Regions from separate parts of the Rheinheimera tilapiae genome, predicted to be linked through region 3. Evidence: predicted binding sites of a transcription regulator. Region 3 holds the regulator's gene; each other region holds the start of a gene.
The links. Region 3 encodes sigma-54, which starts transcription at its own class of promoters, with help from an activator protein. Its sites were predicted from a motif close to TGGCANGNTNCNTGCTT; they were not measured.
Positions count from the first base shown of each region.

Region 1 (10,263 bases), on a different contig from region 3:
ACCGTGAACGTCATTCCGACTTGGCACATTGAAGTCACTTCCTTTGGTTATAAAAAATCGCGACAAGAAGATTGTACTTTAAGTGCCGCCTATGAATTGCTGCAACATATTCAGGGCGAGTTGCTGTCAGAACCTCATGCGGGCTTGCACTGAATTCTGCAAAATTTACGTGGCTTTATCACAACAACAATTCTGTTGTTTCATGATACTGAAACTCTGCCACTGGCTTTGTAATGCATCAAATATCCTGAGCTGGTGCCATGGTAAATCCTGAGCACCCGATAGCCACAACATGGCCCATAGGGCTTGTTGCACGCCAATCAGTCCAACCACCGGTGCAAAAATCCCGGCCTCCAGACAGGTTAACTGTTGTTCGCCGAACAGTCTGGATACACAACGATAACAAGGCCCGCTACCGTCATTTTTGAAGCAGCAGAGCTGACCTTCGAAGCGGATAGCCGCAGCGCTGATTAATGGTGTTTGTGCCTGCACGCAAGCATCACTGATTTGTTGGCGGATAACCAAATTATCTGTGCAATCAAGCACCAGGTCATGGCGCCCAACCAATTCTGTTAAAAGGTCTTCATCAGCAAACTGACAAATCGCTTCGATACGAATGTCCGGATTTTGCTGTGAAAGCCAATGTGCTGCGGTTTGTGCCTTAAATTTACCGATGTCTGCGTTGGTGTATAAAATCTGGCGCTGCAAATTCGTCAGATCAATCGTATCACCGTCAACCAGGGTTAACTGCCCTACACCACCGCTGCATAAATATGGCGCCGCCGCACAGCCTAAGCCACCCATGCCTACCAGCAAAACTTTACTGTTCAGCAATCGTTCCTGCCCATCTAAGTCGACAGCTGGCAGCATAATTTGCCTGCTATAACGGCGGGTTTGCTGCAAAGAATCCAAGCTTACCATTGGACTAACCATGGCATTATTCCTTATCCGATAAAGTAGTTGCAGCTAATTGTGTCAGCTTTTCACTATGTTTCGCAGACTGCTTGATACCGAGCTTTAAGGCGAGCTTATGCAAATTACTTGGGTCCAACGCCAACTTCCTGGCAGCAATTGACCAATTTGCATCGCTAGTTTGTAACGTAGTCACAATCATCTCACGCTGAAAATGCGCAACTGCCGCTTTTAACCCTATGCCAGATGGCAGCTGGATTGTAGTTTCAGACGGACCCTCTCGACATTGCATGGTCGACTCCGTCGGACTCTGGCTAAAAGCCGATGGTTCACTCAGCTCCAACAGTGATGGCGTCAAAGTAATGATATCCTGCCGGCTCGCCCCTTGTGACAGAGCTTTTAGCGCAGCCCGACTAATGCAGTGCTCTAATTCACGCACATTTCCGGGCCAATGGTAAACCTCGAGCGCTTGTGCGGCGCTAATGGATAAACGCAGTGCCCGCACGCCAAGCCTCACCCGGTTCAGTTCCAGGTAATGGCCCGCCAGCAAGACGATATCGCCTTGCCGCTTACGCAGTGGTGGAATATGGATGGGATAAACCGACAGCCGATGGAATAAATCAGCACGAAAATTGCCGGCAGTAACTTCTGCTGCCAGATCACGGTTTGTGGCTGCCACTACTCTAACATCCACACGGCGGCAATCATCACTGCCTAGCCGCTGAATGTCGCCGTTTTGCAGGACTCGCAACAGCTTGGCTTGCACGGACAAAGACAACTCACCTATTTCGTCTAAAAATAATGTTCCGCCATCCGCATGCTCGAACTTACCAAGTCGGTCTTGCACTGCTCCGGAAAATGCGCCTTTTTTATGGCCGAATAACTCACTTTCAGCCAAGGTTTCCGGCAATGCGGCACAATTGACATAAATCATCGCTTTTTGCTTTCGCGACGACTTTTGTAGCAGCCGTCTGGCGAACAGCTCTTTTCCCACGCCGGTCTCGCCAGATAACAACACCGGTAATTCAGTACGAGCCACCGTATCAAGCTCGGAAAGCACAGCTTTGAGCTCCATGCTTTGACCAATCAGCTCCTGGGTGTGCTCAATTTTGCTGTCAAAAGGTAGAGGTTGGTTAATACCTGCGATGCGGGCTTGTCGCAGTTGGTTTTCCAGTTGACCAATCCGGATAATGGCTTCAACCAACAAAGAGAAGCGCTGTAACTCCAGCACCGTCAGCCGGCTGAAAGTGCCGGCACTTAGCGCATCGAGCGTCAACACGCCCCAACATTTCCCCTCAACATAAAGGGACACCCCCATACAATCGTGCACCGCTAAGGATTGCCCTGCATGAGATTCAACCAAGCCATCATAGGGATCCGGTAAACTGGGGTCTGGCGGAAAATGCACAATTTGCCGGGTGGCGACTAACTGCGCCAGACGTGGATGCTGAGACACTTCAAAGCGGCGGCCCCGAACTTCTTCAACCAGACCAATGAATGCGACCGGTTTTAATGTTTCTTGTTCAAGCTGTAACAAAGCGACTGCATGACAGCCAAAATGCATTTTAAGCGTTATAACCAGACGCTCCAGGCGCACCGCAACGGGCAATTCAGTGACCAAATCGGCTATCAAACTTTCATCCAGCATCTATTCAGTCATCCTATTGCTTAACTATTGCTAAGGGGGCCTGCAGGGTGATTTATACCCAGCTGGGTCATTCACACCATGACGATTCAGGGTTGATTTTACCCGACCTCAATAAAACTCTATATAAATCAAAGGTGGTAGTTCTGGCCCAAATTTTGACTGTATAAAGCGTCCGGCTGTGGTTTTGTAAAATGAAACCGGCCTCACTTTTTCAATTAGTTGCGGAGTAATGTCATGATCCATGCAAATCAAAGTCTTGGCCAGTTGGCGACCAGTATCCCGGGGGCTACCGGCGTTTTTCATCAATACAAACTCGACTTTTGTTGTGGCGGGTCCAGAACCTTGGCAGAAGTCGCTGCGGAACGGGGTTTGGATGCTACAGAAATCATCACCAAACTCAGTGAACTCCAACAACAAATCACCACCCGGGATTGGCGCTTTGCAAAACCTGCAGAGCTGGTGCACCATATTTTAGAACGCTTCCATGCTAAACACCGTGAGCAATTACCAGAATTAATCCGGCTGGCCCGACGGGTCGAGACCGTCCATGGCGACCATACAGAATGCCCAACCGGCCTTGCAGAACATTTAAGTCATATGCAGCAAGAGCTGGAAAGCCATATGATGAAAGAAGAACAAATTCTGTTTCCAATGTTGTGCAACGGCTTTTACCCCGCGGGCCCAATTCATGTGATGCAACACGAACATTTACAGCATGGCGATGCTCTGGGCGACATGCTCAAACTCGCACATCAGCTGCAGTTGCCGGATGGAGCCTGTAATACCTGGACGGCCTTATATCTGGGCCTGAATGAGCTCAAAGAAGATTTGATGGAACATATCCTGCTTGAAAACGAAATTCTATTTGTAGAGCCTGTCAGCCAAAAAGGCAGCTGCTGTGGTTCCTGCCAATAAGTTCCTGCGCTGACTAGCGGGCACTAGTGGCCGTGCAACAATCTTGGTGCGTTCTCGCACCAAGATTGTACAGAAAACGACTAACCACGACTTCCACCACCTGCCAAAAAATTATTTTTACTGTATTTTTTCAAACACTTAAAACACCCCATGACTACTGGCATAAAAACTGAATAACCAAACTGCCAGCAAAGTTCTGGCGCACTAAAGATGTCACAGCAAAGACGCTGATAGGCCCGCTCGACGGCAGCCATCAGCGTTTTTTTTTGCCTGTGATTTCTCCAGACAGATACCGGAGGCATGATTTGAAACAACTAATGAAAAAAACGACTCTGTGGATAAGCGGCATCTTGTTGACTCTGCCCCTGTCCGGCATCAGTGCCGAAGCTGAAAAGCAGCAGCTTAAACTGGGATTTGTCAAACTGACCGATATGGCACCACTGGCGGTGGCCTTAGAACAAGGATATTTCGACGATGAAGGATTGTCTGTCCAACTGGAAGCCCAACCGAACTGGAAAGTATTGCAAGATCGGGTACTGGATGGTCAGTTAGATGCAGCCCACATGCTGGCCGGCCAAGTTCTGGCCAGTCAGGCAGGTATGACTGGCACTGAGAAGCTGCAGACAGCACTGGTATTGGATCTGCACGGCAATGCCTGCACGCTCAGCAGCCAAATCTGGCAACAACTGTCCGCCAAATCAACACCGCAAATTCCGCTGGATGCCAAAGCGCTGCAAAGCATTCCCACCCAGCTCAAATTTGGCATGGTGTTCCCGGTCTCCAGCCACAACTATGAACTGCGTTACTGGCTGGCCGCAGGGGGGTTACATCCTGGCTTTTATGCACCTAAAACCGGTGACAATTCGGGTCAGCTCGATGCCGATGTGTTGATTTCTGTGGTGCCGCCTCCTCAAATGCCTGCAGCGCTTGAATCTGGCACCGTCGCTGGTTTTTGTGTTGGTGAACCCTGGAATCAACAGGCCGCAGCCCGAAAACTTGGTGTCCCGGTGATTAGCAACAGTGACATTCGCGGTTTTATGGCGGAAAAGGTGCTGGGCGTTAACAGCCGTTGGGCCGCAAAGCACCCGGTCACGCATCTGAAGTTAGTCAAAGCCTTAATCCGCGCAGGCGCCTGGCTGGATGAACAGGACAATAAAAACCGCTCTGAGGCTGCACAAATGATCTCCGCCGCGCACTATGTCGGTGCGGATGCCGCCATCATCAAACGCAGTATGACCGGTCAGTTTGAATTTGCTCCGGGCGATATTCGAAAAGCACCTGATTTTAATGTGTTTTTTCGCCATCACGCCACCTATCCATTTTACTCCGACGCCATATGGTATCTGACACAAATGCGCCGTTGGGGCCAGCTGAGCGAAGCCAAAGCGGACAGCTGGTATCAGGCCACCGCAAAGGCTGCTTTTGACACCGTTTTGTACCAACAAGCTGCAAAAGCGTTGATCACTGAAGGCAAATTCAGCAGCACGGATTTCCCAGACTTTACCAAGGAGACTGGCATTAAAGCGCCGGAACGCTACAAATTTGCCGACAACAAAGCCTTTGATGCCAATAAACCGAATCAGTACCTGCTGCAATTTGATATTGGTTACAAGGACTAACAGATGATTATTCAACTGAAAAACTCGATGCCAGCCAGCGCTATTGCCAGCTGGCAGCCAAAACTACGGGAACTCTTACGTCAGGGCAGTCTGACACTGGCCGGCCTTGCTATCTTTGTCTTGTGCTGGGCGGCTTTAGCGGCAAATTTGCAGACATCATTGGGTCAGTTTCCCGGGCCCACTGCTGTGGCCGTTCAGTTCAAAGCCTTAATAGCTGAACATCAGGCAGAAAAAAGCCGGGAGCAGCTGTTTTATCAGCGCCAGCAGGAGCGTTTGGAGAAAAACCCAGAGGCGGTGCGTCGGCCTTATAGTGGTCGCCCCACTTTTTTCAGTCAAATTCAAACCAGTTTACAAACGGTGCTAAGCGGCTTTTTGCTCGCCAGTCTGTTTGCAATTCCGGCCGGTGTGCTGATTGGCTTAAGTCCGCTTTGCTACAGCGCTGCCAACCCGCTCATCCAGTTGCTGAAGCCAATATCACCGCTGGCCTGGCTGCCCCTCATTACTATTGTGGTCAGCGCCAGTTATCCGGCAGACGGGTTACTGAGCCGTTCCTATCTGGTGTCGGCCCTGACGGTAGCGCTCTGTTCGTTGTGGCCCACGCTCATCAACACCATTGTGGGTGTATCGCAGGTGCCGGCTGATTTACAAAACGTCAGCAAAGTGTTGCGGCTCAACTGGTTCCGCCATGTGCGCGCAATTGTGTTGCCCTCTGCTGTACCGATGATTTTTACCGGTTTACGCCTGTCGCTGGGCATCGCCTGGATGGTGCTGATAGCGGCAGAGATGCTGGCGCAAAACCCCGGCCTTGGCAAATTCGTCTGGGACGAATTCCAGAACGGTTCCAGCGATTCGCTGGCGCGTATTTGTGTCGCTGTCGCAGTGATTGGTTTGATTGGTTTACTGCTGGACAGGCTGATGCTCAGCCTGCAAAAAGCAGTCAGCTGGGACAAAAGTGTGCAGCTGCGCTGATCCGTCAGTATTCAGTGGCCCCTGTTTAAAAGAGGAATTGTCATGCAAAAACATCTGGAACTCAGTCAGGTTGGTATTAGTTTCCCAACGCCAAAAGGCCCTTTTGTCGCGCTGCAGAATGTCAATCTGAGCATCGCCAAAGGCGAAATCATCAGTCTGATTGGCCACTCCGGCTGCGGCAAATCGACGGTGCTCAATATCATTGCGGGTTTGTTAAAAGCAACCGAAGGTGGCGTGATTTTAAATCACAAAGAAGTGAACGAACCGGGGCCGGAACGCGCCGTGGTGTTTCAGCACCACTCGTTATTGCCCTGGTTGTCGGTCTATGAAAACGTTGCTTTGGCAGTGCGTCAGGTGTTTGCCGGCAAAATGACCAAAAGCCAGATGCAGGACTGGATAGAACACAATCTGGCACTGGTGCAGATGAGCCACGCCCGCGATAAAAAGCCGGCGGAAATTTCCGGCGGTATGAAGCAACGGGTTGGTATAGCGCGCGCTTTGGCAATGCAGCCACAAGTGTTGTTGATGGATGAACCTTTTGGCGCTCTGGACGCGCTGACACGGGCGCATTTGCAAGACAGTGTGCAACAAATTCAGGCAGAACTCGGCAATACAGTGATCCTCATTACCCACGATGTGGATGAAGCCGTGCTGCTGTCCGACCGCATCGTAATGATGACCAATGGCCCCGCGGCAACTGTGGGCGAAGTGCTGCAGATTGATTTGCCGCGCCCGCGTGACCGGCTGGCGCTGGCAGATTGCCCGAAATATAACCACTACCGGCATCAGGTTTTAAGTTTCCTGTATGAAAAGCAACGCAAAGTGGAGCCGCTGCCCGTTGCTTCTGCAAAAGCCAGCCAGGACAAACGACTCATCAAAGAGGAGGCGCGTGCATGACGGCGCACAGTCACCATTCAACTGCCTATGATCTGATCATTATTGGCTTTGGTATGGCAAGCCATCGGCTGTTACAGGAACTTGGGCAGCTGTCGCTGGCGCCCAAACGTATTCTGGTGCTGGGGGAAGAGACATTACCGGCTTATAACCGGGTATTGCTGCCACAGTTGATCGAAGATAGCAGTACCGATATATCTCTGCCTGCGCTTAATTTTGGTCAAAACATCGTCACTGTGTTGTCAGATGAAAAGGTTGTTAGCATTAGTCGACAGACGCAACAGCTGCACACCGAGTCAGGCAAATGTTTTGTGTACCGGAAATTGGTGTTTGCCACCGGCTCTGCTCCTGTGTTTCCGGATTTTTGCAACGAGGAAGACATCGCAGGCAGCGGAATGTACGGACGCATGTTGGCACTGCGACACACTGGCGATGTGGCAAAGATCAGCGAATTTCCAGCTGGCAGCCATATCGTCATTCAGGGCGGTGGCTTTATTGCACTGGAAACTGCCGCAGCACTCAGTGCGCATTATCGGGTGTCTGTTTGTCACCGCGGTCCGTATTTAATGAACCGGCTGTTGGATGAAACCGCCTCGCTGTTGTTACAAGCGTCCTTAGAACAGCGTGGTATTGAGGTCTTACTGCAAACCGAGATTAACGGTGCCAAAGCAAGCCCGCACAAACTACAGCTCGCACTGTCCGGACCTGCAGGTTTACGCACTGTCGCTGCAGAGTTGCTAATTGCAGCGCTTGGGGTAAAACCGCGTTGCGAACTGGCGAAGCTGGCCGGCATCAACACCAACCGGGGCATTCTGGTAAACCACCAGATGCAAAGCAGTGATCCTGATATCTTTGCCATCGGAGAATGCGCAGAATGTAACGGCGAAACAGTCGGCTTAGTCGCGCCGGTGTACCAGCAGGCGGTTGTGCTGGCGCAAGTGCTGACCCGGCCAGTTCTATCCGGCCAGACACATGCGCGGTATCAAGCCAATACCAGCGCAACCAATCTAAAAATCAGTGGTCTTGCGATTAGCACTGTCGGTGACATTGGTGCACTGCTTAAAAATACGAATCCCGCGCTAAACAGTTTGGTATATCAAGACCAGCAACAAGGTGACTATCGGCGAATTTGGTTGCTCAATGGCCAGTTGCAAGGCGCAGTTTTATGTGGGGATACCAGCCTCATTCAGCACTATCAACAACTGATGCACGTACCGCAGACAACAAGCCCTGCAGCTGGAACAGAGGACTGGTTGAATACGTGGTTGTTTCAGGTTGCTTGATTCGAAACCAATGCTCTTTCAGCCCGTTCTGTCCGCTGCCGGCCTCTTGCTGCATGCATGCTTGCTTCGCTTTCGCTATGTACGCCTCAGATTTTCAGCATTGGCGCATGCTGCAATAATTGCCTGATTTCAGGTAAACAAGAGCCACAGCCGGTGCCGCATTTGAGCTGTTGACCCAAACTGGCGCTGCAGCGCGCCCCTTTTGTGATCGCCTGTTGGATACTCTGTTGTCGGACCTGAAAACAGCTACAGACCAGTGCTGAACAATCTCCGGCTTCCAGCGGCGCACCGCGCAATAACTGGCGTCTTGTTGTTGCTGTGAGCAGATTAGCAAAACATTGGTCAAGCCAGGCACGATCCAGCGCCGGCAATGTCGGGCCGGCATAAAGCAAGGCTTGTAACTGATCATCCTGCACATAAGCCTGACGCCAGTGCTGCGGTGCCTGTGCCTGGATTTGTTCTGGCGGTGCGCCTGCCGCAGACTGCTGAATAGCAGAGATTAACTGATGACTGATTAAACTGATGAGTTGCGCCAAGGCGTTAGCCGGCACTGTCAGTGCCATTCTGTATTCAGTCATATTGGCATGGGGCACAGTCACGACATAACTGCAAAGCCCATGTAGCTGAGGCAGTAAGTCCGGCTGACGGCTGAACAGAACCAGTTCTGCACTGACAACCAGCTTTTTTAACTGCACCTGACCTTGTTTAAAGGCCGGCTGGCGGGAGATAGGATCCCGGCTGTCATCGTAGAGCACGTCACAACGCGACAAAAAGCCAAACTGACCACTCCAGTGCATCGGGACAAACAATTCACCGCAACGCTGTGCATCGGTCAACTGGGCACGGCCACGAAAAATGCCCAATGCGTTCGACAACTCAACCAAATCACCGTCTTTGAGCTGATAGCGCCGGGCGTCATTTGGATGCATGGCGACAAAGGGCTCACTTTGATGTTGCATCAACGCAGGAACCCGCCCGGTCCGGGTCATCGTATGCCATTGATCCCGGATCCGGCCGCTATTGAGCACAAAGTCGCCTCCTTGCCTTGGCAAAACCTCTAGCCCTGATAACGGCACCAGCTTTGCTTTACGATCTGCCGTATAGAACTGGCCATTGGCAAACAAGCGGGCGCTGTCATAGCCAACCTGCGGCAATGGCCATTGTTGTGGTTGCCAGGCATCATAAGCTGCGTCAGACATGGCACGGCACGCAGTTAAGTCCAGCGCACGTCGGCCGTTGTTACATAAAGTGGTTAATGCCGCATGTTCACGGAAAATTTGTGCCGGGTTCTGGTAGTTAAACCCGTGCGCAAATCCAAGTGCTTTGGCGACATCACAGACAATCTGCCAGTCCGCTCTGGCCTCTCCGGGGGCTGGTAAAAAAGCGCGCTGACGTGAGATGCGCCGTTCGGAATTGGTCACTGTGCCATCTTTTTCTGCAAAACCGAGGGCCGGAAACACAATATCGGCCTGGGCAACCGTATCCGAGTCCTGATAAATATCGGAGACCAAAACCAGTTCACAGCGCTGCAACGCCTGCTTCACCAAATCAGCCTGCGGCATACTGACCACAGGATTGGTAGCCATGATCCAAACTGCTTTAATTTCACCGCGGCCAATAGCAGCAAACAAATCGACGGCGGTATAACCGCCTTGTTGCACCAAATCAGGCGCACGCCAAAACTGTCGCAGTGCTTGCCACTCTGCATCCGGGGTTTCGTCAATTCCGGTCAGCTCAGACGGAAAACGCAAATGGCCGGCCAATTGGTTGGCCAGCGCACCCACTTCCCGGCCTCCCATCGCATTGGGCTGCCCTGTCACCGACAACGGACAAGCGCCAGGTTTACCGATACGGCCAGTTGCGAGATGAACGTTGATGATGGCGTTGACTTTGTCAGTGCCATTGGCGGCCTGATTGATCCCTTGAGAAAATACAGTCACTGTCCGGGCTGTTGCGCCAAACCACTGAAAAAAAGTGGTTAAATCAGACACTGGGACGTCGCAGTAGTCAGCCAGTTGCGCGA
Region 1 is NZ_JBHLXP010000001.1:552,626-562,888, reverse strand. Features, by position in the region: gene ACFFJP_RS02455 (putative zinc-binding protein) at 1-153, shown strand, start outside; gene ACFFJP_RS02450 (HesA/MoeB/ThiF family protein) at 166-933, opposite strand; gene norR (nitric oxide reductase transcriptional regulator NorR) at 938-2,560, opposite strand; gene ytfE (iron-sulfur cluster repair protein YtfE) at 2,795-3,475, shown strand; gene ACFFJP_RS02435 (CmpA/NrtA family ABC transporter substrate-binding protein) at 3,781-5,094, shown strand; gene ACFFJP_RS02430 (ABC transporter permease) at 5,098-6,063, shown strand; gene ACFFJP_RS02425 (ABC transporter ATP-binding protein) at 6,106-6,960, shown strand; gene ACFFJP_RS02420 (NAD(P)/FAD-dependent oxidoreductase) at 6,957-8,240, shown strand; gene ACFFJP_RS02415 (nitrate reductase) at 8,327-10,263, opposite strand, start outside.
Region 1: the regulator sigma-54 is predicted to act here: its motif matches at 3,634-3,650, upstream of ACFFJP_RS02435 (CmpA/NrtA family ABC transporter substrate-binding protein).

Region 2 (10,263 bases), on a different contig from region 3:
CAGCGTGGATAGATAAGACACCCGCTGATCAATATCGCGCGGCGCGCGCACCTGTACTGAACGTGCATCAAGTGTGCGTGCAGTATCAGCACCAATAAACTGATTAATGGCTGCTGTCAGATTTTTGGCGGTCGTGAAGTCGCCACGATTTAAATTAAATGTGATGTAGTCGCCCTGTGCAAATGGCGTTGGCACTTCACGCTCAACGGTAGCGCCATTCGGAATACGGCCAACTGTTGGCGTATTGACCACCACTTGTGAACCATCGGCCCCTTCAGCACCAAGACCTGACACGATGAGACTACCCTGTGCAACGGCATATACCTGCCCGTCCAGCCCTTTTAGAAAAGTCTGTAATAACTGTCCGCCACGCAGACCTTTGGAGCTGCCGACAGAAGCCACAGTGATATCCAGATTCTGGCCCGGTTTGGCAAAGGGTGGCAACTCTGCAGTCACTGCAACGGCTGCGACGTTTTTAATCTGTGCTTTCATCCCGGCCGGTAAATTGATGCCGAAATTCGCCAGCATGGTTTTAAAACTCTGCTCGGTAAAAGGGCTTTGTTCGCCAGTCCCCGGTAAACCAACCACCAGACCGTAACCAACCAGTTGGTTGTGACGTACACCTTCGACAGTTGCCACGTCTTTGACACGTGCCGCCTGAGCCGACGTGCCAAGCAGAATCAACAGTAAACTGAACATGTACTTAGACATAAATTACCCCTTGCCTCAGAATGGCCACAGTGCGCTTGAAAAGAACCGGGTCAGCCAACCAGGACCTTGTCCGCCGTGCGCGGCACCAGTACCGCTATATTCAATTCGGGCGTTAGCAATCTTGGTCGATTCAACAGTATTGCGCGAATCGACATCTTCTGGCCGGATCACGCCAGTCAGGCGGATATATTCTTTCCCGGTGTTTAATGTCAGCCATTTCTCACCACGGATCACCAAATTACCGTTTGCCATCACCCGCAGCACATTCACTGAAATATCACCGACTAAGCTATTACTTTGGTCTGCTTTCGAATCGCCTTTAAATTCACTACTGGAATTGATCCCCAGCTGCAAAGTATTGTTCGCCACGGACACGTTACGCCCGCCAAGACCAATCATCGGGTCAACAGAGTTGCTGGCGTCCTTACCAAATTCGGTTTTAGCCTTTTTCGAGGCCTGAGTATTTTCTTTTAGTACCACTGTGATGATATCGCCCTCACGCCGGGCTTTGTTATCTGAATACAGACCATTGGACAAACCATTGGCATACAGAGAACCGGTATTTAGCACCGGCTTTGCTGCAGGTTCTGGCGGCAACGGCGCAAAAGCAGGATCATCCGGAAATGCTTCCGGCGTATAGGTAGCACAAGATGCCAACCCCCAACACAACAACACCAGCCATAACTGCCGCATAAATCCCCCTTGCACTTAGAGCTGCTGGATCGCAAAACTCAGCATCTGATCTACAGCTGAGATAACTTTGGAGTTCATCTCATAGACGCGCTGACTCTCAATCAAGCCTACCAACTCTTCAGTCACATTGACGTTAGATGCTTCCAATGCGCCTTGTACAATAAAACCGATACCTTCAATACCTGGTACGCCTTGCACCGGGTCGCCACTGGCGCCGGTTTGTTTAAACAGGTTTTGGCCGATAGGTTCAAGACCTGCCGGATTGATAAAATTGGTCACAACAAGCTGACCCAACACGGCATTTTCGACTTGTCCAGGCAGCTTCACTGACACCTCACCATCTTGAGAAATGGTGATTTCGGTGGCTTCAGGCGGAATAGTGATAGTTGGCTGGATCTGATAACCTGCGCCGGATGTGACCAGATTACCTTCGTTATCCGTTGTGAACTGGCCGTTACGGGAATAAGAAATGGTGCCGTCTGGCATCAACACTTCAAAAAATCCTGGTCCCTGAATCATCACATCCAACGCATTGTCAGTGTTCATGTGATTGCCCTGACTGAAGTTTTTCTGCGTCGCGACCACTTTGGTCCCGGCACCAATCATCAGGCCATTCGGCAACTCTGAGTTCTGCGACGAACGTCCGCCTGGCTGGTTGATATTTTGATACAGCAAATCCTCAAACACAGCGCGGCTTTTTTTGTAGCCAACTGTACTGGCGTTCGCCAAATTGTTAGAGATCACCGAAATGTCGCGCTGTTTGGCGTCTAAGCCGGTTTTACTGATCCAAAGTGCCGGATGCATAGAGTCCTCCTGAGCTTTAAGCTCTAGATGATACGAAGTACCTGATTATGTTGACGGTCCATATCTTCGGCCGTCTTCATCATTTTTACCTGCAGCTCATATTGCCTTTGCAGGTTGATCATATAAGTCATTTCAGACACCGCGTTGACATTGCTGCCTTCGACGGCACCGCTGAGCAAATTCACTGTCGGGTCAACTTCAGCTGCTTCACCGTCTTTGCGTCGGAACAGGCCGTCATTGCCCTTAAACATGTCCTGATTTTCTGGCTTTACCAACTTGATCCGAGCAACTTCCACCATTGCGGTTGAAGGTGCTCCGCGTGGTAATACATTAACGCCACCGTCTTTGGTGATCTCAATTTTGCTCATCGGCTGAGGCACCTCAATAGGCCCATCCTCACCGATAATATTGAGACCTGACGAGGTCTGTAAAAAACCTTGAGCGCTGACTTGCAGGTTGCCGGCACGGGTATAGGCTTCATTACCTTCACCATCTTCAACCGCGAACCAGCCGTCGCCCTGAATAGCTACATCTAGTTCGTTCTGCGTGACTTTGATTTCGCCGGCGTCAAAATTCTGACTTGGCATTTCAGTGAGCGCAAACACCCGGGTTGGCTGGCCATCGCCGAAAGCCTGCATGGCGCGCGCTTGCGCTAAATCTGCTTTAAAACCAACGGTATTGGCATTAGCCAGGTTATTAGCCCGCACTGACAGCGCATTCATATTTTCTTTAGCGCCCGTCATTGCGATGTAAACCATGCGATCCATAGTGATCCCCCTTGTGTGCTCAATAAGTTAAAGCAAGGATGGTGCCACAATGAGAAAGCCTTGCCGGATAAGGCTTGCGGCAACATAGTGCCGAATAACTGCTGCCGTAAAACAAAAAAACCACCCGAAGGTGGTTTTCAAATCAACGGCTAAATTAGCGGATCTGCAGGACTGTCTGTTGCAGCGAGCTGTTTACTTCCAGTGCCCGCGAGTTAGCCTGGAAGTTACGCTGCGCAGCAATCAAATCAACCAGCTCGTTGGTCAGGTTGACGTTGGAACTTTCCAAAGCCGAAGAGTTGATAGCGCCAAGGGTGCCGGTATTGGCTTCCCCTGCCAGCGCTTCACCCGAGCGCAGACTTTGCTTCCAGGATGTATTGCCGGCCTGCGTCAGGCCTTGTGGATTGGCAAATTTTACCATACTGACCTGAGACAAGAATGTTTGATCGCCGTTACTATAACTAGCCATCACTTTGCCTGATGCATCGATATCAATACTGGTCAAACGACCGACGGTCGTGCCATCCTGATTGAGAGACCCTACTTCGAACTTACTGGCATATTGCGTTGGGAAATTCGTCCCTGCAGAGTTACTAAAATTAACCGTCAGGTTAGAAGTAAACTGAGCGCCATTCGTTAAGTACGCTGTTGTGTTTAACGCAGCGGATGGGATCACCAGGTCTGGCATCGACGTGGAAGTTGGAGACTCCGGCAGACCATTGGCATCAAACCTCAGCAAAGTACCTGTACCAAAGTAAGCGCCATTCGTCGCGTTTCCTGGTGGGGCCGCAGTATTATCATCAAACACGGCAAACACTTCCCAATCATTGTCTGTCGCAGTCGCTGTCCGACGGAAATAGAATGACAACACGTGTGGTTCACCCAAGCTGTCATAGACAGTGGTAGATGTTGTGGCACCATTGTTATAGGTTGCTTTGTCAGTCGGATTAAATGCTGGCCAACCGCCCGCTGGTGCCGTCATCGTCGAATTCAGGTTCATCGTCATATAGACATTATTCGTCGACCGTGGGGCGCCAGCAGTGCTTGGGATCTGGATCGGTTTGGTTGTACTCAGGCTGACTGAACTGGCTGACCCCGTAGCCGGATCAACAGGGTAGCCCTGCAAAAAGTTGCCGTTATTATCAACAATAAAATTATCTTTGCTGAGTTTAAACGCGCCGGAGCGGGTAAAGGTCATATCTCGCGAGGCCAAATCAGCAGTCAGAGCAAAAAAGCCATCGCCGGTGATTGCCATATCCAGCGAGTTTTGCGTGAATTTCAACGCCCCTTGGCTGAACTGTTGTGCGACTTGTGACGTCGTGACACCATCACCCACTTTGGTGCGCCCTGGAGAAAAAATTGAGCCAGCATATACGTCGGCAAATTCAGCACGGGATTCTTTAAAACCAGTCGTATTCACGTTAGCGATGTTATTTGCGGTGGTATCCAGATCTTTCTGGGCCGCAGCCAGACCACTCAATGCAATATTAAAACTCATAGTTCACCTCGATAGTCAGGCATTAGCCTGCTGCAATTTCTAAAATGTCCGACATTTTTTTGGCACCAAGGCCAAGTAAATTCAGTTTCATGTCTGCGGTTGAAGTGCCGAGTGTGACACTCGCAACAGGTACATAGCTCGACGTCACCAGGCTTTGACTTTTACCATCGACGGTGGCGTCGATTTTCATCGTATACAGACCAGCTGTTTGTTTCACACCCGCTTCATTTGTTCCGTCCCATGCCAGCTCGAACTTACCTTCGTCAGGGTTCGACACCGTATCGCTTTTCACCAGAGCACCGCTGGCATCATAGATACTGACTTTCATTGAGGTGGTTTTTCCTGGTACCTCAATAGCGCCATAAGACTTGTTGGTGCCATCAAAAATAAGAGTATCCGAATTGACCCTTACATTACGTCCAACCAGACTGGATGCCTGCAGAGCCTGATTTGAATTCATGCTGGCAGCAAAATCTTTGAAATTGGTATTCAATGAACTGATGCCATCGGCCATCGTAAAACTGGTCATTTGAGCAATCATTTGATCATTCTCGACTGGCTTGGTTGGGTCTTGAAACGCCAGTTGTTGCGTCAACAAAGCAAAAAAGTCAGACTGGGTTAACGCCCCGCTGTCTTCTTTTTTTGCGCCATCATTGACGCCCTTTAAGCTATCGATATAACTACTACCGCTTGTATTAGAAACCGTGGTCATCATTTACTCCTTATCAACGCTGACCAAGGGTCAGAGTCCGGCTCAGCATTTGTTTTGCTGCATCAGCGACCTGCACGTTGGCATCATAAGAGCGTGATGCAGAAATCATGTTGGCCATCTCTTCCATCACATTTACATTTGGTTTGTAGATAAATCCGTTCTCATCTGCGAGCGGGTGGGCCGGGTTGTACTCTTTATTCAGTGGTGCATCACTCTCGACGACCCCAAGTACTTTAACGCCAGCGCCTTGTTCCGACATTGCATTGTCATACTCAGCTGCAAACACCGGATGCCTGCCCCGATAGGTCGACTCTAAATTTGAGCTGACACTTTCCGCGTTGGCAATGTTACTGGCAGTCGTATTTAATCGCAGGGCCTGTGCAGTCAATCCTGTTCCGGCAATATCAAAAACTCTGTATAAGCTCATCAGGATTGCCCTCCTAAAGCTTTCTTTAATCCACTAATTTTACTGTTCAAAAACTGAAGGGAGCTTTGATATTCCATGGCATTCTGACTAAATGCATTGCGTTCTCGATGGATGTCCACGCTATTGCCATCGCCAGTGTCGGTTTGATCTGCGTTGCGGAATAGCACTTCGTGCCGAGTGGATGGAGAAATATCAAAGTGATTGACGTCAGATTGATGCAGAGACCCAGTTTGCCGCGCCTGCGCATTTGTCAGCGCAGTATGAAAATCTAAATCGCGCGCTTTGTAGCCAGGTGTATCTGCGTTGGCGATGTTATTAGCTAACAACTCAGTCCGACGTTCACGTAGTAACGTCCCCTGCTCATGTAAACCAAATGCGTTATTAAAACTGATGGCCATGACCTGCCCCTTCATCAAACCCTATTGGTTTGTTAGCAAGAGTCAGGCCAACAGCGGTGTCAGATTTATAACGGTGTTGAAGTGAAAATAGGTTTTGTTGTCAGCAAAACCTAGTTTTTGCGGCGGTAGATGATACCTGGATTACAGCGGATCATCTCGAAGTCATTGTTGGTGCTGGATAAAGACTCGGAAGCGCCCAATATAAGGAAGCCTTTTGGGTTCAGAGCCTGTGCAAACTGACGGATAATTTTTGCTTTAACTTCAGGCGAGAAATATATCAGTACATTGCGGCAAAAAATGATGTCAAATTTACCAAGCAATGTGTAGCTATCAAGCAGATTCAAATGTCGAAAGCTGACATTACGCCTAGCAGCATCCTTCACGCGCATCATGCCATTCCCACTATCTTCAAAAAATTTAGTACGGCGCTCCGGCGACAATCCACGCGACAATGCTAATCCATCGTATTCAGCACGTTGGCAATGTTCCAGCATCGTATTGGATATATCCGTCCCCAATATGTGAACACCTAAACCGAATGCTGCAGGGCGCATCTGTTGATACTCAAGACCTGTCATCGCAATTGAATAAGGTTCTTGCCCACTGGAGCTAGCGGCCGACCAGATTTTGACATTACGGTGATCTTTCTCAAGTTCAGGAAAAATTTGTTTTTTCAGTAGTTCATAGGGATAAGTGTCACGAAACCATAAGGTTTCATTAGTAGTCATCGCATCAATGACGGCTGACCTGAGTTGGCGTTCAAACGGACTCAGCGTTTTATTTACCAGCTCGGACAAGCTCTCAAGATTAAAACGCATCATCAAAGGCGCAAGCCGGCTTTTGACCAGATACTGTTTATTCTCCCCAAGCACAATCCCGCATTGCTGCTCAAGGAAATCCCGGAAGGTTTTGTACTCGCTGTCGTGCAGCTCTTTATTCACGCGTCTGTTTCCGCAAGTTATTCAGTATGCAACCATTTACGTACTGACTCAGCCAATTCATCCGGATTAAACTTGGCAATGAAGTCGTCAGCACCAACTTTTTGCACCATTTGCTGATTAAACACTCCGCTGAGTGATGTATGCAAAATAACATGCAGTGGCTTGAGCTTAGGATCGAGACGAACTTCCGCCGTCAGGGTATAGCCATCCATATCAGGCATTTCGATATCGGAAATCATCAAACCGATTTTCTCGGTTACTGACTGATCACACTGGGCGGCAACTTCTTGCAGGTAAGTTAGTGCTTCCCGGCCATTTTTCACCAAATGCATTGCAATTCCCAAACTGTCTAATGCACGTTTTACCTGATTTCGTGCAACCGCAGAATCATCAGCGATGAGAATAATCCGATCACCAAGATCCTGTTGGATGGTCTGGGTTTCAAAAGTGTTACTGACTGCGGTTGGTGACGGCGAGATCTCTTCCAGGATTTTTTCAACGTCGATAATTTCAACTAGCTCTTTATCGATTTCCGTCACTGCAGTTAAATAGCTTTGGCGACCGCCCGTCCCTTTCGGTGGCGGCATAATCGCTTCCCAATTAATATTGATGATGCGCTCAACTGAGTTGACCAAAAACCCCTGCACGGACCGGTTATATTCTGCAATGATAATAAAGCTGTCTTTGGTATTTTCAATCGGCCGTCCGCCTGTTGCCAGACTGAGGTCGATGACCGAGATAGTCTGACCACGGATGTGAGCGATCCCTCTGACAAATTTATTCCGTTTTGGGATGGCTGTCAGTGGTGGGCACTGCAGAACTTCACGCACCTTAAATACGTTAATGCCAAATCTTTGACGGCCAGCGAGACGGAATAGCAATAACTCTAAGCGGTTCTGTCCGACTAATTGGGTGCGCTGATTGACTGAATCAAGAATACTCGCCATTTAAGACTCCAAGCAAAACAGTTCGGATCGATTCTTGCAGACCTACGTGTAAGTAGAGAGTATCTGCAGCAAAGTACTGAAAATACAAAGAACTGTATGTTATTCCCCTTTGTCGATAAAGCATAGCCGAAACCATATGAAAATGTACGACAATTTTAAGTTCAACAAGTTAAGTACGCTGGCTCTGTTGCTCGGATTTCAGCATGGTGTGGCCTTAGCCGAAATATATTCACCGGACAATTTGACTGCTGCTGCCCAGCACTGGCTGCAGCAAAGCGTTGGATCGGAGCAAGCTCTAGTCCGCGTACATCCGTTGGACGCGCGTAGTAAGGATCGGGAATGTGCTGTTCCTCTGCAATTCAGTCTGGTCAATCCTAAGTTACAAACTCAGAACAGTATAAAAGTACTGTGTGAAACCGAGCTGGGTTGGCAAATTTACTTAAGTGCAAAAGTAAGTCAGATGCAAGAGGTTGTTGTCAGCCGCCGGCAATTGGCACCGGGCGTTATTCTGAGCAAAGAAATGATCCAACTAGAAACGAGAGACCAGCTTATTAGCCGCGGGGCTGTCGTCACTGATACTGAACTGCTGGACGGCGCCAGGACCAAAAGGTCAGTCAGTCGTGGACAGATATTAACTCTGCAGGATCTTTGCCTTGTATGTAAGGGAGATATGGTTACAATTGAAGGGATCTCTGGTAGTCTGATCGTTGCAACCAGCGGCAAAGCGTTATCTGACGGCAGTTTAGGCGACAACATTCAGGTACAAAATCTGAATTCGGGGCGCAAGGTTCAGGCCAGCGTCACTGCAGTGAAAAGAGTCGCGATAAATCTGTAAATAGTCCTAAAGTTTCAGCAGGAGCTGCCGTTAAAATGGTCAAGGAAGAGGCCAGCAGGTCAATGGGGTGTCAAAATGTCTATTAATGTGAATCAAACGGTGCCGGCAACCACCACGGTGAAAACTGATAAAGTTGACCAAAATATCCAGAAACAACAACAAGTTGCACAGCAGCAGACTGCTATTAGTCAACCTGCACAACGTCAGGATTCTGTGTCTTTGACCAGCCAGGCGCAGCAATTTACCAAAGCACAAGAAAAGGCCAGTAATAGTTCGGGCGTTGACCATAAAAAAGTTGACGAGATTAAGCAGGCGATTGCTGAAGGCAAGTATAAAGTGAACGTAGAACAGTTAGCACGTCGCATTGTTCAATTTGAAGGCGAGTTGTTCGGTAAAAAATGACCAGTCAGCCCCCTGTACTTTCCTTACTGACACAACAACAAGAGCACCTCGATGTGCTTTTGTTGCTTTTAAAGCAAGAGCTCAGCGCCATCAGTAATCGTGATATTGCCGCTCTTGAAGAAAACTCTACTGTCAAACTTCGGCAACTTGAACAAATTCAGCTGTTGGACCAACAGATCGCTAGCCACCCGGATTTACCACAGCTGAAAACAGCGCTGCCATTGATCAGCCAGGTACGCAGCATTGATAGCGTGTTACTACTCTGCAAAGAACAAAATGAAATAAACCGACTGACATTAGAGCAAAGCCAATTGAAAATTGAACGCTTTAAACATGAGCTACTGCAGCAGCGCGGTAAGTCGGGGCTTACTTATAATGCTAAAGGTAAACCGTCCCTTGACTCGGTCGGCAAAGGCATCAAAGCCTGACAGAATCACGCCGTCAATATCACTTCTGTTTGTTATCCCACTTAATAATATTTTACTGACTTGATTCGTCTTACAGGCGCTGAGTTCTGATAAATTTCGTATACCTGTTTGAAATCTAATTCCATCTCGGTTGCATAAAATTCACCGACCGGGTAGGTTTTTACAACGCGAGCGCCCTTGATAATGCCCTGCACTGAGGCTTTCAGTTTGTCATTACCAATCACCGCTTGCTGCATCGTCACTTTATAGTCCACTTTTTGGCCATACACCTGCTCTGCAAGCTCGCGGTATGCTTCTAATTTAGATGCTTTGATCGCCATCAGCATCCGCTGCTCCGCACTGTCGGCTTTTTGCTCAGCTAACGGTGCGTAACCTACCGCTTTAAGCACGGGGAATGTTTTTGGCGGGACTGTTTCCCATTGAACTTCGCGGTCATAAAACATGCTGCAACCAGACAGCAGTCCTAGGCTAAGAAAGATAAACATAAGGCGCATCTGAATTCTCCGGATAAGTAAGTGTGTGGCATACAATTCCAGCACATGACGGCCAAAACTTTGCAGAAATCACGCCAACACTGCTATGCGCACAGAAATTCTGCGGCAAAGGCATAGTCTTTGCTTAATCACTTCAATATCGGAATGCGGAGTTGTGTTATGTCATCATCAGCCAAATTGTGGATCCCTGCTCTGCTCGGGATCTCTGC
Region 2 is NZ_JBHLXP010000005.1:385,678-395,940, forward strand. Features, by position in the region: gene ACFFJP_RS18070 (flagellar basal body P-ring protein FlgI) at 1-711, opposite strand, end outside; gene flgH (flagellar basal body L-ring protein FlgH) at 727-1,404, opposite strand; gene flgG (flagellar basal-body rod protein FlgG) at 1,420-2,208, opposite strand; gene flgF (flagellar basal-body rod protein FlgF) at 2,232-2,975, opposite strand; gene flgE (flagellar hook protein FlgE) at 3,130-4,470, opposite strand; gene ACFFJP_RS18095 (flagellar hook assembly protein FlgD) at 4,493-5,185, opposite strand; gene flgC (flagellar basal body rod protein FlgC) at 5,196-5,609, opposite strand; gene flgB (flagellar basal body rod protein FlgB) at 5,609-6,007, opposite strand; gene ACFFJP_RS18110 (CheR family methyltransferase) at 6,118-6,948, opposite strand; gene ACFFJP_RS18115 (chemotaxis protein CheV) at 6,966-7,895, opposite strand; gene flgA (flagellar basal body P-ring formation chaperone FlgA) at 8,038-8,730, shown strand; gene flgM (flagellar biosynthesis anti-sigma factor FlgM) at 8,806-9,132, shown strand; gene flgN (flagellar export chaperone FlgN) at 9,129-9,560, shown strand; gene ACFFJP_RS18135 (LPP20 family lipoprotein) at 9,602-10,099, opposite strand; gene ACFFJP_RS18140 (flagellar assembly protein T N-terminal domain-containing protein) at 10,214-10,263, shown strand, end outside.
Region 2: the regulator sigma-54 is predicted to act here: its motif matches at 6,041-6,057, upstream of flgB (flagellar basal body rod protein FlgB).

Region 3 (10,263 bases):
GGCGTTGCTGGTCGGTCTGGTGTTACTCGGTCAGGTGGCTGGCAGTTATCAGCTTGATGTTATCCTCAGCAAAGGAGCGGAGATTGTTGCTCATGCTCAATATCCGCTGATCCTGACCTTGGTGTTGCTGGGGGCTTTCACCAAATCCGCGCAATTTCCGTTTCATTTCTGGCTGCCCAATGCGATGGCAGCGCCGACGCCGGTCAGCGCCTATCTGCATTCGGCGACGATGGTCAAAGCTGGTATTTTTTTACTGATCCGTTTATATCCGGCCTTGGCTGGGACCGATTTATGGTTCAGTTTGGTAAGTCTTGCCGGTTTACTGACATTGCTGACTGGCGCCTATTTCGCCTTATTCCAACACGATATCAAAGGCTTATTAGCCTATTCGACCATTTCACATCTTGGTCTTATCACGCTATTGCTGGGTCTCGATACCGATCTGGCGACTGTCGCTGCTATTTTTCATATTATCAACCATGCCGTGTTTAAAGCGTCGTTGTTTATGGCTGCCGGTATTATTGATCATGAAACTGGCTCACGTGATATGCGTAAAATCAACGGGTTATGGCATTTTATGCCGGTCACTGCCAGCTTGGCGATGGTGGCTGCTGCCGCAATGGCCGGCGTACCGCTGTTAAATGGTTTTCTATCAAAAGAGATGTTTTTCAGTCAGACGTTGCACCAAAGCGTGCTGGGTTCACTGAGCTGGTTGTTACCACTGCTAGCGACTGTCGCTGCGATGTTTTCAGTGGCCTATTCAGCCCGTTTTATCCACGACGTATTTTTTAACGGTAAGCCAATAGGCCTCGACAAAACTCCGCATGAACCGCCGCGATATATGCGGGTGCCAATGGAAATTTTGGTCGCACTTTGTATTGGCGTCGGTTTATTCCCGCAGTGGCTGGTGGGCGATATTCTGCTGGCGGCGTCAACAGCTGCGTTGCAGCAAGCGCCGCCGACTTATAGCTTGGCGTTATGGCATGGACTGAACCTGCCGCTGTTGATGAGTGCAGTGGCATTTGTTGCCGGTATTGTGCTGTATATCAACCGCAAACAGTTGTTTTTGTTTCAGGCTGGTTTCCAGTCAACGTTAGCAATCTATCGCTTTGAAGCGCTGGTGCAGCGTCTGGTACACGCTTGTCGTCGCTTCAGTCAATGGGCCGAGCCCGGTCGTCTGCAGTGGTATATCGCTATCATCCTGTGGGCGATGGTATTACTGGCTGGCTATCCGTTAGTGCAACTTGCCGATTTACAGGGACCGCGGCCAACGATGGCTCCGGACCTGCTGACCGCCGCGTTGCTACTGGTAATGGTACTTGCCGCTGTTGCTACGGTGCTATGGCAACGGCAACGCCTGTTGGCGCTGATCATGGTGTCGGTGGTGGGACTGATGCTGAGTTTGTTGTTTATCCGTTTTTCCGCACCGGATCTGGCGTTAACCCAGCTGGCTGTTGAAGTTGCGACTGCGGTGTTGTTGATGTTGGCGTTGTATTTTTTACCGCACCGCAGCCCGAAACAGAGTGCGCATTCGACCTTATTGCGCGATCTGGTGTTGGCTTGCAGTTGTGCCATTGTGGTCGGTAGTTTGTCGTATCTGATGCTGACGCAACAGGTGGATTCGGTGTCGGCTTATTTTCTGGCCAATGCCAAAACCGGTGGTGGCGGCACCAATGTGGTTAATGTGATCCTGGTCGATTTCCGCGGTTTTGATACTTTTGGTGAGATCACCGTGTTAGGGATAGCGGCGCTTGGGATCTATAAGCTGCTGACCGGCATTCCGCGCTTTAAACCCAGTGCCGATGCTGATGGTCGTAAGTGGGCACTGGATGCGCATCCTTTGTTATTAAGGGTGGTCTCACAAGGGCTATTGCCGCTGGCATTGCTGGTATCGGTGTACATCTTTTTCCGTGGCCATAATCTGCCGGGCGGCGGTTTTGTTGCGGGTCTTGTCACCGCAGTTGCGCTTGTTTTGCAATACATTGCCCACGGCGTGGATTGGGTCAAACCGCGATTAAACCTACAATTTTCGGCGCTTATCGCCAGCGGTATTTTGATTGCCGGACTGACCGGTGCTTTCAGCTGGCTGTTTGGTAAACCTTTCTTAACCTCCTGGTTTGATTATTTCCAACTGCCATTGCTGGGACAAATTGAGCTGGCCAGTGCGATGGCATTTGATTTAGGGGTTTACCTGACAGTGGTGGGGTCCACGCTGTTAATCCTGGCCAACCTCGGCAAGTTGACGACAAGGTATAAACCGGAACACAAGGAGCAAGCCTGATGGAATTATTACTGGCAGTCGCCATCGGCCTGCTAACTGGCTGTGGTGTGTTGTTGCTGTTGCGGGGCCGTACCTTTGCCGTAATGCTGGGCCTGACCATGCTGTCTTACGCAGTGAATCTGTTTATTTTTGTCAGCGGTGGACTCACTGCCGGCGCCGGCGCAGTGCTGGGGGCTTCTGCCCGCTACGCTGATCCGCTGCCGCAGGCGCTGGTGCTGACCGCAATCGTGATTGGTTTTGCCATGACCGCATTCCTGGTCGTGTTGGCGATCCGTTCGCGTGCCGAACTTGGGCATGACGAATTAGATAATCAACGCTCGCCGAAGCGGGGGATGCCCTGATGTCACATTTAGTCATTCTGCCGATTTTATTGCCGGCTTTATTTGCGGTGTTGTTGTTGCTGCAGCCACTGACGGGGGCCGCGCAGCGACGGCGTAGTTACAGTGTTGTGGCCATGCTGCTGACGTTCTTGGTCAGCTCAGTGCTGTTGTGGCAGCAAACCAATGTACCGGCACAACATTATTTACTTGGTAACTGGGCGCAGCCGTTTGGCATTTTGCTGGTGGCGGACCAGCTATCGGCGCTGTTTGTCTGGTTGACATCGTTATTGGCGCTGGCGGTGACGCTATATAGCTGCAGCGGTGATGATGAAAAGGGCGCGTATTTCCATCCGTTATTACATTTTCTGCTGATGGGGCTGAACGGCGCCTTCCTGACCGGTGATTTGTTTAACCTGTTTGTATTTTTTGAAGTGCTGCTGATCTCGTCCTATGGCCTGTTAGTGCATGGCGGTGGCAAAAAACGTATTCAGGCGGCACTGCATTATGTGGTGCTGAATCTGGTTGGTTCGGCGCTGTTTTTGCTAGCGTTGGCGTTGCTGTACGCGATGCTGGGGTCGTTGCATATGGCCGATATGGCGCAGCGGATCAGCGTGCTGGAGCCGTCGCAGGCGCTGGCAGTAAAAGCGGCGGCGGCGTTGTTGCTGATTGTGTTTGGTTTAAAAGCTGCGTTGTTACCGTTTCATTTCTGGTTGCCGGCGGCCTACAGCCAAGCCAATGCCAGTGTAGCGGCGATTTTTGCGGTAATGACCAAAGTTGGTATTTATAGCCTGCTGCGGGTGTTTGGTCTGTTGTTTGGCGCAACAGCCGGCACGCTAAGTGGTTATGGCGATACATTGCTGTGGTGGGGCGGGTTGCTGACGATGCTGCTTGCCACTGCGATGGTGTTGGCTGCGGTGGATTTAAAAGGCATGGCGGCCGCGCTGGTATTGTTATCAGCCGGTACCTTATTGACCGCGCTGGGCAGTGGAGTCGCTGAAGTCAAAGCTGCGGCCTTGTTGTATGCGGTTCATTCCAGCTGGATTGGCGCAGTATGGTTTTTATTGGCCGACCAGATAGGCCAGCAACGCGGCAGTGTCGGCGATCGTCTCGTGCCTGGGCCCCGTCTGGTCCAGCCGCAACTGTATGGCTGGTTGTTTGCGTTGAGTGCGCTGGTAGTGATTGGTATGCCCCCATTCTCTGGATTCATCGCCAAGCTTTGGCTGCTTCAGGGCATTACCAGCCATCCGGCGGGTATGTTGCTGGTTGCGGTGCTGTTACTGAGCAGTCTGGCCGTGCTGATTGCATTAAGTCGGGCCGGCAGCATGCTGTTCTGGCGTGCCAACTCACCGGCTCAGGATCTAAGTCCGGCCAGCCGGTTGCCGGTTAGCGCAGTGGCTTTATTGTTGATATCTGGCCTGACGTTGGTGCTGTGTGGCAACTGGTGGACCCAATTTTGCCTTGATGCAATTGCACAGCTGCAGGCTGGCGTGGGAGTACACTGATGAGACAGACCTTATTTGCCACCCCCCTGCGCAGTGCATCGCTGCTCTTGGTCTGGTGCGCGCTGCACAACAGTTTCTCACCGTTGATTCTATTGACGGGAGTGTTGTTGGCGCTGCTGATCCCATGGCTTAGTCGTGGTTTTCGTGAACCACAGCCGGCAGTGCGCCGGTATGGCTTATTGGCGCGGTATTTGTTGATGGTGTTATGGGACATCGTCATCGCCAATATGCAGGTGATTAAAGTTGTACTTGGACCTAACAGGTCACTGCGGCCAGGTTTTGTGCTGCTGCCATTAGATTTGACTGAGCCATTGCCGCTAACGATTTTGGCTGGCACGATTTGCCTGACCCCTGGCACAGTCAGCGCTGAATTACTTCCGCGAAGTGCTGATAAACCACAGTTTCTGTTATTACACGTGTTAGATCTGCAAGATGAAGCACGCTTGATCGCGGAGCTGAAACAGCGTTATGAAATGCCGCTGAAGGAGATTTTTGCATGTTCAGTCTGATCCTGATTGCTGTGATGAGTGTGATCGTGTTTGCACTATTGTTAAATGGGCTGTCACTATTGCGTGGACCGGATTTAGCAGACCGTTTACTGGCGCTGGATACCATGTATATCAACAGTATCGCGCTGTTGTTGGTGTATGGGATTTATGTCTCGACCCAGCTGTATTTCGAAGCCGCGCTGCTGATTGCGATGCTGGGCTTTGTCAGTACAGTTGCTGTCTGCAAGTTTATGCTACGCGGCGATATTATCGAATAGGGGGCTAGATGAGCATACTGGAGTGGGTGATTGGTGGCTTGTTGCTATTGGGCGCATTATTTGTGTTGCTGGGGTCGGTGGCGCTGCTGAAGTTACCGGATTTTTATACCCGGCTACATGGCCCGACTAAAGCCACTACTTTAGGGCTTGGCAGCCTTGTGCTTGCGTCATTGCTGTATTTTAATCTGCATGAGCAAACGCTGAGTCTGCAACAACTGTTAATTGCATTGTTTTTGTTTATTTCGGCACCAGTGACCGCGCACATGCTGATTAAAGTGGCGTTGCACCATCGACTAAAAGCCTGTGACAACACGCAGGGACAGGATCAAATACCAAAAGACTGAGAAACCGCAGGACTGGAACCGCGAGGCTAAAGCGCGGCTGGCTGCGAGTTTTAGTTTTCGTCGAAACCTGCGCGGATCAGTGTAGTCACTGCGACCAGTGCATCTTCAGCCTGCTCACCGCTGGTCACCACATCAACATTTTTGCCCTTGCTGCTGGCCAGCATTAACAACGCCAGCACACTGCTGGCATCGGCGCTGCGGCCGTCTTGTTGCAGTTCAATTTTGGCATCAAATTGCATACATAGCTGCGCCAGCTTGGTGGCGGCACGGGCATGCAAACCCAGTTGATTGACGATGGTGACAGTATCTTTAAAGCTATTTGCCATGGTGACGGACTAACTCCCGGTGGCGGATTTGCACGTCTTCGCGTAAAGCCCGGAAGCTTTCTGCCAAAGACTCAACAATATAAACCGAACGATGTTGTCCGCCGGTACAACCGATGGCGATCGTCAGGTAACTGCGGTTATTGCGTTCGAGGTGTGGCAACCAGGTGCTGATAAAGCTGTTAATTTGCCAGGTATATTTCGCGACCACCGGCTGCGCTTCCAGATAATCTTTCACTGGTTGGTCAAGACCAGTCAGGATCTTCAATTCAGGTTCCCAATGTGGATTGGGTAGGAAGCGGGCGTCAAAGACAAAGTCTGCGTCTTTCGGAATGCCGTATTTAAAGCCAAAAGATTCAAATAACATCACCAAGCGACCGGTTTTCTGCCCGAGGATCCGCTCGCGTAACTGCTCGGTCAGCTGATGTACGTTTAGTTCTGTGGTGTCGATATACAGATCGGCGCGACTGGATATTGGGTCCAGTAACTGTTGCTCGCGCTGAATGGCTTCGTCCAGTGACATCGCCTGATGCGACAGCGGGTGTAGCCGGCGGGTCTCACTAAAACGTTTGATGAGGCTGGTATGGTCGGCATCGAGGTACAGGATGGTCAGTTCAACTTTACGCGGTAGATACGACAGGATCTCGGTGAGTTCCTCCGGTTCCTGCGGTAAGTTGCGCACATCGATACTGACGGCGACACGTTCATATTGTCCCATCACCGCATTGGCGAGGGTGGGCAACAAATTGACCGGAATATTGTCAACGCAGTAGTAGCCTAAATCTTCCATCACCCGTAACGCGACGGATTTACCTGAACCTGACCTGCCGCTAACCACCAGTAATTTCATTTGGCGCTGCCTGTGTCAGCATGGCTGAGCAGCAACTGATACAGTGCCTGATCCGTGCCAGCATGACGGATTTTTCGCGTCAGATCCTTTTGACTGAGCAGTCGGGCGATGCCGGCTAACGTCGTCAAATGCGTCTGGCACTGATTTTCCGGAATGAGGATGGCGCAGAATATATCCACGGCCTGATTGTCAATTGCATCGAATTGAATGGCATCCTGACTGACAACAAACACCAGCACAGGGGTTGTCACGCCTTTCAGTTTGCCATGAGGAATGGCGATGCCGCCGCCAATACCGGTTGAGCCCAGCTTTTCCCGCGCCATCAGCGCTTCGAATACTGTGGACTCGGACAATTCCGGCATATGCTGGTGTGCAAGCTCCGCGACGTATTCAAGGATGCGTTTTTTACTATTAAAAAGGACCGCACTTTTTGTGCAGTCCTCCGATAACATTGAGCTTAGGTTCATAAATCCAGAGTTCAGTGACGAGAAATCTTCTCTTTGTGTTTGATGACCTGACGATCCAGTTTATCGATCAACAGGTCAATCGCGGCGTACATGTTATCATCTTCACACTGCGCAAACACCTCTCCGCCGTTTAAATGCAGTTTGGCTTCGGCGATTTGTTTTAACTTTTCGACATTGAGCACAACATGCACATTGTTGATATGTTCAAAATGCTTTTCAAGCTTGGCAAATTTGCTGTCTACATATTCTCTCAGTGCTGCAGTAATTTCTACATGACGACCAGTTAGATTAATTTGCATAGACATTTCCTTCTTAGGTGAGCACTTACTTAGAGCAAGCTCTTACGTTGATTAGACGGCGGAATATAAAGAGATTCCCGATACTTGGCGATGGTGCGCCGCGCGACGTTTATCCCCTGTTCCGACAGGATCTCGGCCATTCTGCTATCACTGAGCGGTTTGGCCGGATTTTCCGCCGCCACCAATTTCTTAATAAAGGCCCGGATTGCGGTTGACGAACATTCGCCACCGCTCTCTGTACTGACATGACTGGAAAAGAAGAACTTAAGTTCAAAAATTCCGCGCGGGGTATGCATATATTTCTGGGTAGTGACCCGGGAAATCGTTGATTCGTGCATGCCGACCATCTCTGCCACATCATTCAGCACCATCGGCTTCATGGCTTCTTCGCCATGTTCAAAAAACGCCTGTTGTTGCTGAACAATACAGTTGGCCACTTTTAATAACGTTTCGTTGCGACTCTCCAGACTCTTCAGGAACCATTTGGCTTCCTGCAGATGCGAGCGGATAAACTGGCTGTCTGATGAATTGCGTACTTGTCGCGACATCGCCGCGTATTGTTCGTTAATTCTGATTTTCGGGAAGGCGTCGGGATTCAGTTCGACCATCCAGCGGCCTTTGACCTTCTTCACCGACACGTCCGGCACCGTATACTGCTGTTCCTGCCGGATCACATCCGCGCCAGGGCGGGGATTCAGGCTGTGGATGAGTCGCATCACTTCACGCAGATCATCCTCTTTCAGTTTAGACACGCGCATCAGAGAACGGAAATCACGATTCGCTAAATATTCGCTGTGATGCTTAATTATTTCGCAGGTTTCTTTCAGGAAAGGCGTATGCGGGTCAAATTGGCGCAACTGAATCAGTAGACATTCCTGGATTGTGCGGGCACCCACACCAACCGGGTCAAAAAGCTGGATCCGTTTCAGCACGGCTTCCACTTCGTCCGCTTCGATATCATCAAGGCCCAGCGATTCGAGCACGTCTTCACAGCTGATGGTCAGCAGGCCGTTTTCGTCGATGGCTTCGATAATAATTTCGGCAATGGCGCGGTCTGTTTCACTAAACGGTGTCAGCTGCATTTGCCAGCGCAGATAATCTTGTAGGGTTTCGGTGGTCTCGCCCTGGAACACAGTATCTTCGTCTGGTGAACCTGTGCCAGAGACCGGGGCTGCACTGACCAGGTCGTCCCAGTTACTGTCGAGTGGCAAATCTTCTTTGATGTTCTGTTCGGTCATTGACTCGCTGCTATCCGGCACTTCCGGTTCAGCATATTCATCAGCGCTGTTGTGTTCAGGCGCAGGGTCAGTATTTTGCAATTCATTGCCGCTGGGGGCTTCGGAAAAACTAAATTCATCTTCGGCTTCGAGCAGCGGGTTGGCGTCCAGTGCTTCCTGGATTTCCTGTTGCAATTCAATGGTCGACAGCTGAAGCAGCTTGATAGCTTGCTGCAGCTGAGGCGTCATTGTTAATTGCTGTCCAAGCCGAAGTTGTAAAGATGGCTTCATGTACTTCTTGTCACTCCTGACGACCAGCTGGGGACTGGTTTTTTGCTAACTATAGCCTGAATTGATCACCGAGGTATACATCTCTGACTTGCTGGTTGGCTAATACCTCAGCCGGTGTACCAGAGGCGATCAGCTCCCCATGACTGACGATATAGGCGATCTCACAAACATCAAGGGTCTCGCGGACATTATGGTCGGTAATTAATACGCCGATGCCACGATTACGCAGGTGCTGAATGATTTTTTTGATGTCGAGCACTGAGATTGGATCCACACCGGCAAAAGGTTCATCCAGCAGAATAAAGGCTGGATTGGCAGCCAAAGCGCGGGCGATTTCTACCCGACGCCGTTCACCACCGGACAGACTCATGCCCAGACTGTTACGGATATGGGTGATATTAAACTCATCCAGCAGTTCGTCAGCAGTTTGTTCACGCTGGTCTTCGCTCAGATCTTTACGGATCTGTAAAATAGCCATCAGGTTATCAAACACCGTTAACTTGCGGAAAATCGAGCTTTCCTGCGGTAAATAACCGATCCCCTGACGGGCGCGGGCGTGGATCGGGTCAAAAGTGATGTCATTACCGCCCAAAGTGATTTGACCTTTGTCAGACGGCACCAGGCCAACAATCATATAAAATGTGGTGGTCTTGCCGGCGCCATTTGGACCTAATAATCCAACAATCTGGCCGGCACCGACTTCCAGACTGACGTCTTTGACTACCTGGCGGCCTTTGTAACTCTTCGCCAGGTGCGCAGCAACAAGCTTTTTCACCCTATTTTCCTTCAGAGGTAAAGATAGTTGTGACCCGCTCTTTGCCTTTTTCACCTTCGGCACTGAGTTGTTGTTTCAGCAGGTCATATTCAATTTTGGCGCTACGTACCAGGCTGCCACTTTGGGTAATTTCCGCTTTACCGGTCAGTGTCAGCACCCGGGTTGCCATCGCATAACGAATTTCCTCGGCACTGGCCTGGATCGGTTTGTCACCATCCAGCACCTGTGAGTACACCGCAGGTTGCCCGACAGCGATGAAGACTTCTTTACCTTCACCGGCGGAGCGATCGACTGTCAGCTTTTCAGCTTTAATCAATAAGGTGCCTTGCTTGACGATGACATTGCCAGAGTAGACCAGCATTTGCTGTTTCAGGCTGGCTTCGTTGCGGTCGGCGTTGACTTCAATAGGTTCGCTGAAATCGGTTGTTTTTGTCGCGGCTGTCATACTGATTAACAGCAGGCACAAACAACCCAGCTTATTGATTTTCATGTTGATATACCGTCCCCTGATGCTTGAACAGGCGCAATTTTTGCGCGGCTAAATCGGCTTGCAAACCCTGACCATGGATTTGAAAACTCTGGCCCAGTACCAGTACCGGATGGTCGGTTTGCAGCATTTGCGTATCGAGCAGCATTTCCAGCTGTTCTGTCTGAATTTGTTTGAACATTTCGTCAGAATGCAGGTTATCCACCTGAACATTTTGCTCCAGGATCACTTTGTTATCCTGATAAAACACACCCTGAGCACTGCTAATTTGCCAGCGTGGTTGTCGATCTTCATACAGCGTGTAAGCCGGTTGTTCAAACTGGATCTGACCCAGCTGCTCA
Region 3 is NZ_JBHLXP010000003.1:573,575-583,837, reverse strand. Features, by position in the region: gene ACFFJP_RS13515 (monovalent cation/H+ antiporter subunit A) at 1-2,281, shown strand, start outside; gene ACFFJP_RS13510 (Na+/H+ antiporter subunit C) at 2,281-2,622, shown strand; gene ACFFJP_RS13505 (monovalent cation/H+ antiporter subunit D) at 2,622-4,103, shown strand; gene ACFFJP_RS13500 (Na+/H+ antiporter subunit E) at 4,103-4,612, shown strand; gene ACFFJP_RS13495 (K+/H+ antiporter subunit F) at 4,600-4,869, shown strand; gene ACFFJP_RS13490 (Na+/H+ antiporter subunit G) at 4,878-5,213, shown strand; gene ACFFJP_RS13485 (HPr family phosphocarrier protein) at 5,264-5,539, opposite strand; gene rapZ (RNase adapter RapZ) at 5,529-6,386, opposite strand; gene ptsN (PTS IIA-like nitrogen regulatory protein PtsN) at 6,383-6,838, opposite strand; gene hpf (ribosome hibernation promoting factor) at 6,865-7,152, opposite strand; gene ACFFJP_RS13465 (RNA polymerase factor sigma-54) at 7,182-8,660, opposite strand; gene lptB (LPS export ABC transporter ATP-binding protein) at 8,710-9,435, opposite strand; gene lptA (lipopolysaccharide transport periplasmic protein LptA) at 9,437-9,925, opposite strand; gene lptC (LPS export ABC transporter periplasmic protein LptC) at 9,912-10,263, opposite strand, start outside.